DNA from 2 places in the Lactobacillus sp. ESL0261 genome. Region 2 is predicted to be linked to the other one. Evidence: riboswitches for the same ligand, from Rfam matches in the RefSeq annotation. Region 2 holds a riboswitch; the other holds the start of a gene.
What was found. A riboswitch is a leader RNA that binds a small molecule or an ion and turns the genes downstream of it on or off. The one in region 2 is predicted to bind thiamine pyrophosphate.
Positions count from the first base shown of each region.

Region 1: it holds a riboswitch for thiamine pyrophosphate, as region 2 does, so the genes downstream of both, F5ESL0261_RS00665 (ATP-binding cassette domain-containing protein) here and F5ESL0261_RS02600 (ECF transporter S component) in region 2, are expected to answer to the same signal.

Region 1 covers NZ_REHN01000002.1:45,005-50,035, forward strand. The annotation lists gene F5ESL0261_RS00655 (sucrose-6-phosphate hydrolase) at 1-1,110, shown strand, start outside; gene F5ESL0261_RS00660 (energy-coupling factor transporter transmembrane protein EcfT) at 1,150-1,803, opposite strand; gene F5ESL0261_RS00665 (ATP-binding cassette domain-containing protein) at 1,813-3,171, opposite strand; TPP riboswitch at 3,212-3,302, opposite strand; gene F5ESL0261_RS00670 (AraC family transcriptional regulator) at 3,444-4,382, shown strand; gene htpX (zinc metalloprotease HtpX) at 4,418-5,031, opposite strand, start outside.
Region 2 covers NZ_REHN01000005.1:14,151-19,181, reverse strand. The annotation lists gene F5ESL0261_RS02615 (GntR family transcriptional regulator) at 1-679, opposite strand, end outside; gene F5ESL0261_RS02610 (GntR family transcriptional regulator) at 682-1,398, opposite strand; gene udk (uridine kinase) at 1,687-2,328, shown strand; gene F5ESL0261_RS02600 (ECF transporter S component) at 2,421-2,999, opposite strand; TPP riboswitch at 3,042-3,131, opposite strand; gene F5ESL0261_RS02595 (M42 family metallopeptidase) at 3,198-4,280, opposite strand; gene hpt (hypoxanthine phosphoribosyltransferase) at 4,522-5,031, shown strand, end outside.

The sequences.
Region 1 (5,031 bases), on a different contig from region 2:
GGTAATCATTATTATGATGTGAATGATCACAGTCATTTTTGCCAAACGCAAAATGTTGCATATAGTGATGATGGTATTCATTTTACAAAATACAGTGGTAATCCAGTGATTGCCGTACCACCGGCTGATAACTCACAGCACTTTCGTGATCCGAAAGTCTGGCAACACGGGGATTCATATTATATTATTGTTGGCAGTCAAGATAAGGCAGGTTTGGGTCGTGCAATTACTTATAAGTCAACCGATTTATTGCACTGGGAATATTTAGGACCAATTGCAGTTTCTCAGGGAAGAGATAATGAAGGATATACCTGGGAGTGTCCGGATCTTTTTTCACTTAATGGGCAAGATGTTCTGTTGTGTTCACCACAGGGGATTGCAGCAAAGAGTAAAAAGTATCTTAATCTTTATCAAACGGGATATTTCATCGGCAAGATGGATTATCACAAAAACCAGTTTGAACACGGAGCGTTTCAAGAACTTGATCATGGTCATGACTTTTACGCAGCGCAAACCATGTTAACACCTGATAACCGGCGCATTGTTTTTGGCTGGCTTGATATGTGGCACGCTGACTTTCCTGAACAGGCTGATGGCTGGTGTGGTGCCTTAACCTTGCCCAGAGAAGTGACTTTAAAGAATAATCAGCTATATATGAAGCCAGTTGAAGAATTAAAACAGTTGCGGCAAGAAAAAGTAATTGATGAAAAGTTGATGACTTCGTTAAAGCAGATTAATGTTTCCGATTCGCAGCATTTGGAATTGCTTTTGACAGCTGAAACTGAAAATTGGTCTGGCAGTGAGATTAATTTTGTACTCAAAAATGAGCAGGAAAATTTGGTAACACTAAGTTGGAACAAAAGGAATAACGAAGTAGTTTTAACTCGAGCTGATAAGCCGGCAGATGATTCTCAACGTTATGGCAGATTGAGACCAAAGCCCAATTTGAAAATTCAGGTATTTATTGATACCAGTTCAATTGAATTTTTCTTAAATGACGGTGAGCTGGTATTTTCAGAACGGTATTATACTTCTGAAAAACCTCAGATTTTCGTCAATGCAGATCAGTCAGTCAAAATAAATGTCACAGGCTATACTATGGCAAAATAAATTAGGCTAAAGAAAAAGTGGACCTGCAGGTCCACTTTTTTATTTTAATGTAAATAATGCCAGGTTAACTAAAAACAGGATAACAATCGACTTAAGCCAGTCACTTTTTTGAACGGGCACAGGCACGATAACTGACCGCTGGGCGTTCTCACGGTAGCCGTGAGAAGCCATGCCCTGTGCTAAATTTTCTGCCGAATTAAGCGCAACAAGAATAGCTTTAAAATATAAAACAGGTGACCAAAAGCTTAAATAAACGCCCCTCATCATGCCGGCAGTGCGTATTTGTTTAACTGCTTCCTTCATTCTGGGAACGATATTAAGAGCTGCTAAAACTCCATAGGCAAACTTACTGGGTAAATGAAAATTCTGCTCAAAAGAACGTGCTAATTCCGTGGCAGTAGTTCCTATTGATACACAGTAGATAGTCAACGTATAGACGTAAATACGACTGGATAAACTCAGTGCATTTTGCAAATTAGGCTGAGGTGCAAACCAATATAAAGTAGCAAAAACCGTAAATGCAGCAATTAAGGGCATTAATAACGTTAAAAGCAGGTTCTTCAATTTGATGTGTTTGTAGATTAGATAAATTATGGAAAAAAAGATGATTAAAAGATTGGTTAACAAGCTTGATTTAAGAGATATTTCTATCGAAATAATTAGTGCTAGAAAAAATTTAAAACTGGGATTCATGATTACACCTCATTTATTCACATAGGTTAAATGCTGGTCTTTAAAGATGAGATGATAGTCACACCAATCTGCCAGATTCCTTAGTTCATGACTAATAATTAAAAGCGTTTGACTGCGTGCTTTCTGACTTTCTTTTAATAAAGCCATTACTTTGTTAGCGGAGTCCGCATCTAACCCATTAAGGGGCTCATCAATTAGCAATACATCCTGATCAGAGATCAACATTAGTAAAATTTGCAGTTTCTTTTGTTGCCCGCCAGATAATGAATAAACCACGTGATCGAGCAGTGAATCAAGCTTAAGGGTGGCTAAAGCCTCATTTATCCTATCATCAGTGAAATAATTATTGGTTCGTTGCTTTTTGCTTAAATTGATTTCATCCGCAACGGAAACATTGATAAACTGATCGGTCGCATTTTGAAAAATTTGCCCTACTTTAAGGAGATACCTGCGAGCTGATAATTTACTAATTTCCTGCTTGTGATAAGTTAAACTGCCTGCATATGGGATCATTTTGGTCAGTGCGTTAAAAAGTGACGTTTTGCCAACCCCGTTTGCCCCAGTAATAAGAGTAGTTTTACCAGAAAAAATGTTTAGGTGTTCCTGCTGTAAAAGCAAACGATTTTGTGTAATCTCTGTATTTTTGAGTTTAAAACAAATTTCTTTGTTTTCTTCAGGTAAGGCAAAATTATAAGAAACGGATTCCGTATTTTTTTGTAGCAGTTTTTCTTTTTCACTAGCAGAAAGTTGCACCAAATCTTTACCTTGAAATTGAAACAGATTATCACAATGGCCTTCATAGTCAGTTAATACGTGATCACTTAAAATAATTGTTTTCCCTTGATCACGCAGGTAAGCTAATTTAGCAATTAAGAATTTGCGAGCAGCTGGATCACAGCTGGCAAAGGGTTCATCAAGTAAAAAAAGATCGACATTCATCGCAACAAGTACAGCTAAAGCAACTCTTTGCTGCTCGCCGCCAGACATTGTATTAATTTTTTGATCAAGCAAATAATCAATCTGTGTGAACTGAACAGCTTCATTCAAGCGTTTTGTATATTGAGTTTTATTAAGACACAGATTTTCTAGTGCAAAAATAATTTCTTCACGTGGCGTTGTCATCGTAAACTGTTCACTGGCATTTTGAAACATCATAGCTGATTTTAATCCGCCTAAATCTAGGGTACCGGTTAATTGGCCCGCAAATTCGGGATATAAATTCGCTAAAATTTTTAATAAAGTAGATTTACCACAGCCGGTTGGACCAACTAATAGTGAAAGTTCTCCAGTGGGAATAGTGAGATTAATATTTGATAAAATTTTGTTTTGCTTATCGTATGAAAAATTCAGGTTGTTTAATTTAATCAATTTAGTTACCAAAAAAAATCGTCAGGACAATGCCTGACGATGTAAAATCTTTCGTTTTCCCTTCGCTGGCATTATCCATAGCAGGTTCGACGGGTCTGTTCTCAGCCTTTGCGGCACCCCGATGTTAAATTCATTATACATAAAAGAAAAATTGATGTCTACATTTACTAGTATTCTCTCCTTAATTTAAATAACAAAATTCTATTAGTAAGATGAAAATTTGCTATATAATAAATCTATATATTCTAAAATTTGAATAAGAAGGTGAAATAATGGCAGCAGTTAAACTTGAACAATATTTAGCCAGTATTTTGGATTCAACTAAGTCCGACACTAATGAAGTAAAAATCAAACCAAAAAATATTAATTTTGATTTATTTAGAGTATTTTTGGAAAATCGCAATACTGGAGTTCATCGCTACCAAACTACAGCTTCAACTATTTTATATGAAGCTCGGGGATCGGTAAAAGCCAGAATTAATAATCAGAATTTTTTGCTTAAGGCTGGCAATATCGTTTTTTTACAGAGAAAAAGTAATTATGAAATATTGCAGCAGGGCGAAAATGATATATTAGTTAAGTTGGAATTCAACCGTAATTTTAAGATGCTGGATTTTCTGGGAAACTATTCTGTCATGGATTCACGTGAAAAAAAGGTCTTTAAGGCAATTACTGACGCTTATAATCAAAAACGCTTATTATTTTTGAATAGTACAGCACTGTCTATATCTGCAAACGCACTAAAAAAAGTAATTGATGAATATCTTAATCAGGATCTTTACACCCGTCAGGTAATTTTAGCAGAGTTAAACTTGTTATTAATTGCTGCAGTTAGAAATCAAGATTTAGCGACAGCACCTGTGACCAACCATCAATTTGTTCAAACTGATTTAGAAAATTATATTGATGCGCACTTTACTGACATAACACTTAATGACACTGCTAAACATTTTGGCTTTAATCCTAATTACTTTTCAAGTTTGGTTAAACAAAAAACTGGTAAAAGTTTCGTCGAACATGTTGATGAAAGGCGTATGCAAGAGGCGCGAAATTTGCTTGCCCGACCAGATATTTCCGTAAAAGAAATAATTGCACGGGTAGGTTACAGTGGCAAGTCCTTCTTTTATAAAAAATTTAGTGAATATTATCATGAAACGCCAGTCCAAATGCGGGCCGAATTATTTAGACAGGCAAACATCAACTTAAAATAAAAAGCAACCTTGACTAAAAAGGTTGCTTTATTTTATTACATTTTTTCTAAGCGGCTAATCCTGTCAGCTGTTGGCGGGTGACTGTCAAATAAGTGAGCAAAACTGCGCTTTTTACGTACAGGATCTTCAATATACATGCCGGCACTGCTAGGGTCGGCTTTTTTCATGGGCTCGGAACCGTCAATCTTTTCTAAAGCAGAAATCAGTCCTTGCGGGTTGCGAGTTAATTCTACTGAAGAGGCATCAGCCAGATATTCCCGATTTCGCGATAATGCCATTTGCGCTAAACTGGCACAAATAGGACCCAGAATTAACACAAATACAATAGCCACGATCTTAAAAATGACAACAATAGTACCACCATTGTCGTTATCGCTGTCGCGATCATCGTCAATCCACCAAATATAGCGACTGGCAATACCTGACAAATAAGAAATGACACCAACTAATACTGCGGCAATAGTAGAAACTAAAATATCATAGTTTCTAATGTGAGAAATCTCATGACCTAAAACGCCTTCCAGTTCTTCGCGGTTCATCATGTCAAGTAAGCCCTGAGTAACTGCCACAGCAGAATGGTTGGGATCACGTCCGGTTGCAAAAGCATTAGGACTAGGATCATCAATAATAAAAACTCGCGGCATTGGCA
Region 2 (5,031 bases):
CTATTGAGTACCTTGTTTTTAAAGCATCTTGCAGTCTGTACTCCACGGCTACAATTTTGCCTTCTCTAGTTGAGAATAGGTTCATAATTTTAAATACTGGATCTTTTTCCTGAATATGAAATTGTTTACTAATTTCTTCGGTTGCTTTAATTAATTGAAAGTCTTGATATACATCATCCGGTTTATGAATACCAGTATTGACTGCTTCAATTATTGACATTACTTTTAGACAATTAGGATCAAAACCCGGAAAGTTATCGAGGAGCAGAAGTAAATGCTCACAGGTAATTTCATTCTTAATTTCAGCTGTAAAGGAAATATCATATAATAACTCCTGTGAGCTCACATTAAAAACTGCAGCATAATATGAACCAACCAGTCTTAAATAAGTTTCTTTAAATTTTATTTTGTCTGCTGACTCCAAGTATAAAGGCTTGATAATACCAGTCATTTCCAAAATATTTTGTTTAGAAATTATTGGAGCAACAAATAAACCACTTCCTTTTTTACGGACAACCTTATTTTCAGCTACTAATTGATTAACAGCCTTTCTAATTGTTGTTCTACTGACATCATATCTTTTTTGTAATTCAACCTCATTGGGTAAAGTGCTACCTGGTGGATACCCACCATTAATAATTCTTTTATCCAAATCGGCATATACTTCTTTAAAAAGCAAAACTATTCCTCTTGATAATCATAAATATTATTAGCATTAAAATGATATTTAAATTTATTTCCTACTAAATATTGAATTGTACTCTCAATTGGTAAGTCATCGTCTTGATAATTGAAACTGTTTACTTGATAAAGAGGAGTACCTTGTTTGACTTTCAACAGACTGCTTATTTTCTTATCGGCCAAAAAACAAGAGATACTTTCTTTACCATAATTTGGCCTCACATGATACTCCTTCTCCAGAACCTCATAAAGTGATTTATTAGTAAAATCAATCTTTGCCATTTTGCTAAAATTCTTCTGACTAAAATACGTTATTTCGTATGTTAGGGCGATATCTTTAACAAACCGAACCCGCTCAATTTTGATAACTGACCCTTTTGAATTAAAAAAATGATCTAACCTCTTGGGCATTGTTTCGATAGTTGTTGCCAGATGCTTGATGCTAACTGTCTTATTTTTAAATTCAGTAGTCATTGACTCCATTCCCAGCATATTAATGTCAATTTTATTGTTAGAAATTATTCCAGTCCGTTCTTTTACCAGTACTTGTCCCTCATTTTTGAGCCCATCCAATGCATGTTTCACTGCATTGCGACTAACTTGCAATTTCTCCGAAATTTCGCGTTGTGAGGGTAATTCTTTCACTTTTTTAAAGTGAATTAAAAATTCTAAATACTCTTGAACTTGAACCGCAGCAGTTCTTTCTTTGAATTCCATGATGTCTTCTTCATTCTGGTATCATTATTTTATTTAATTGCTTCTTTTTTTGCAAATCACCTTTTGTTTAAGACATTTAATACCTAAAATTTTTGCTTTAAAAATATATCTTTTAAATATTTGATACCAGATTTATAGTAATCGCTTCCACAGCTCTTGTCAATATTTTTTTGTTTAGTTTTAGTTTCCAACTTTTTCAGAGCATTTTTAAAGTGAAATATACCCTAACCGTTGGTAATTAAAGGCAAAGTAAAGTAAAATATTTAAGGATTAAAAGGGAGTGGCACAATGTCGAGACTTGAAAAGCCTGTCGTGATTGGTATTACTGGTGGTTCAGGTAGTGGAAAAACTACCATTGCACAAAAAATAGTTGCTCAAATGCAGGAAGATGAACATGTCCTGATTATGACACAGGATTCTTATTATAAAGATAATACTGGCATCCCTATGGATACACGAATGAAGATCAATTATGATCATCCCGATGCCTTTGATGTACCCTTATTAGAAAAGCAACTGCGCGATTTGTTAGCATACAAAGCTATTGAGATGCCTGTTTATGATTTCAAGGAGCATACTCGCAGCAAAAAAACCATTCATAAAGAACCTGCTGATATCATTATTCTCGAGGGAATTTTAGTTTTAGCTAATAAAGAAATCCGTGATTTAATGGACATTAAAGTATATGTTGATACGGACGATGATATTCGCTTTATTAGACGTTTAGAGCGAGATTTAAGTGAACGAGGGCGCTCAATTGACTCTGTCATTGATCAGTATCTGAGCACGGTTAAGCCAATGTATCATCAATTTATAGAACCTACTAAGCGTTATGCTGACATTATTGTTCCGGAAGGTGGCAAAAATGATGTGGCAATTGATATGCTGACTACTAAAGTTCATTCTATTTTAAGTAAAAAAGAGCAATAAAAAAGGAGTAAACGTACTTGAGCCCCAAAAGTTGTCCAACTTTTGGGGCTCAAGTACAAAATGCATTACTGGCATTACTCCTTTTTGCGTATTTAATCAACTTTAGGTTTTAACGCATTATCGAACAAATTTGTGATCAGTTTAACTAAAACGCCATCAAAAACTAACGCAGAAATGATGTTAGTAATGAACATCACTATTTGAACCTGCATACTGAATTTACTCCAACCATATAAAATATATGATGGAATAAAACAGCCAAATGATGCAAAGAATGCACCGGTTAATACGCTTTTCCAGGTAAACTTTTGGTAACGCTCTTTTTTAGGAAAAAAGCCAATTTCATTAGTCGCACCCTGAATGACACCTGAAAGAATAGTAGTGGCTCCCCACTGCCCACCAATAGCCATTTCAACAATTGATGCCAGCAGTTCACCTATTGTCCCAGAACCAGGCGTAGGAACAAAATACATTGCCAGTGGTCCCGCCATAAGCCATAAACCAGAAAAAACAGTGTCTGTTACTGGCGCAAAACCTGTGGGTACCAAAAGCATCTTAACTAAATTAAAAGCCCAGTTAAAACCATAGGTATAAATAACACCCATAATGATACCAATCAGTGCAATTAAAATAATTGACTTCACATTCCATTTTGAAGACCTTGTAAACATAAAAATACTCCTAACTTTATAAGTCATTAGGAGCATCTTTAGTAACTAAATTTAACACTTCCCTAACGCAGGTATTGTCCCGTTCAGGTTCAGAGGGTATTTCTCAGCTATTTGGCACCCCTAGTGACTGATATTCATTTTTACTAGTATATCACATTTTAACTAGTTTTTCTGCTCTATTCAAAAGAACAAGTATTTTTAAAACTGACTAAAACTTGCTAATTTCTCTTTTGTAAGATCACGAATAATAGCTAGCGTCAGATCTACGGAAGCTTTAAAATCGGAATAAGCACTAAAACAATATGGCGAATGTTCATAGCGCACTGGAATGCCAATTACAATAGTTGGTGCTCCGTTTTCATAATAAATTGCAGCTCCATCCTGTCCGCCACCGGTACGAACCGACCGAGTATACGGAATATGATTTTTATCTGCTAAATCACAGGCATATTGCTGAAATTTAGGATTAGGTAAAAAGGATGTATCCATGTCACGCAGCATTGGTCCTCGTTTTAACCCTGTCTGCGATAACCACTCTGGGGTAAAAGTATCATCCGCTGGACAAGATTCCAAGACTATAGCTAAATCCGGCTTTACAGCTCTAGCTGTGACATATGCACCTCGCAAACCCACTTCTTCCTGGCTTGAAAGTGCAGCAACAACGTTAAAATCGCATTGTTCGCCCTTTAAATTGTCAAGAACATCTGCCATAGCAGCTGCGCCAAAACGGTCATCAAAGTCCTTACCGAAGAATAGACCGCTTTTTTCATTGTATTCACATTTGACATCAACAAAAATTGGACAACCAGTATCAATTTGATAATCATTTATAGTTTCAGCTCGAGAACTGGAACCAACGTCAATTGACATATCGGCTACGTCCGGTACATTATTTTTTTCGGCTGCAGTCATAAAGTGCGGGGGTTTGGTTGCAACTACTCCGGGCACATACTCACCTGCACGATTTTTTATTTTGACGCGTAAAGCAGGAATATTGTATTTGACCCAGCCACCCAATGGTACAAATTTAATCATTCCATTAGGCCGAACAGCCTGCGTAATAAAACCAACAGAGTCGGAATGAGCATCTAATTGAATTACCGGTTGATCTTTTTCATTTTCTTTCTTAGCTGCATAAACGTTGAGCATGCCATCAACTTTGACATTAGCAAAGTCATGCACAGTTTCAGTAAACAATTTAACAAATTCTTCTTCAAAACCTGAAGTAGAATTAGCATCGGAAAAAGCTTTGAGCATTTTAATTTCTTGTTGTTTATCCATCTTTTTACCTTCCACTTAAAATATCTTATCTATTAATTCTACCAAAAACTTGAGTTACAGGCTTTTAAAAAATAAATAAGATGATAAATAATCCTACTGCTTTTACTAATATATATGCTTTTTGTACGTAATTTAGTCCCTAAATACTTAAATTGCTTCAAAATAATCTGTTTTTCTAGCCAAAAAATGATATAATCGAAAATATTAGAAATTTTATTTGTTTTAAATGAAGGGTAGATAAATGCCAAAAAACGACAATATTAATAATATTATTGATCATAAATTGTTTAGTGAAGATGACATTCATCAGATGTGTGTCAAGTTAGGAAAGCAGCTTACTACAGATTATGCTGGTAAAAAGCCTTTAATTGTAGGGGCTCTTAAAGGTGCCATCTTCTTTTTAACCGATTTAGTAAGAGAAATGGATGTTAAAGCAGAAATTGATTTCCTGGACGTTTCCAGTTATGGTAACGAAATGGAGTCTTCCGGCAAAGTTAAGCTTGTTTCTGATTTAGCCACAGATGTTAAAGATCGTGATGTGTTAATTGTTGAAGATATCGTTGATACTGGATTGACTCTGGATTTTATGAAAGAATTGCTTAAAAAACGTGGTGCTAAAAGCGTTAAATGCTGCGTTTTACTTAACAAAGAGGCAAATCGCAAAGTAGATGTTGATATTGAGTATTATGGTTCAAAAGTCGGAAATGAGTTTGTAGTTGGCTACGGACTTGATTTTATGAATTTTTACCGT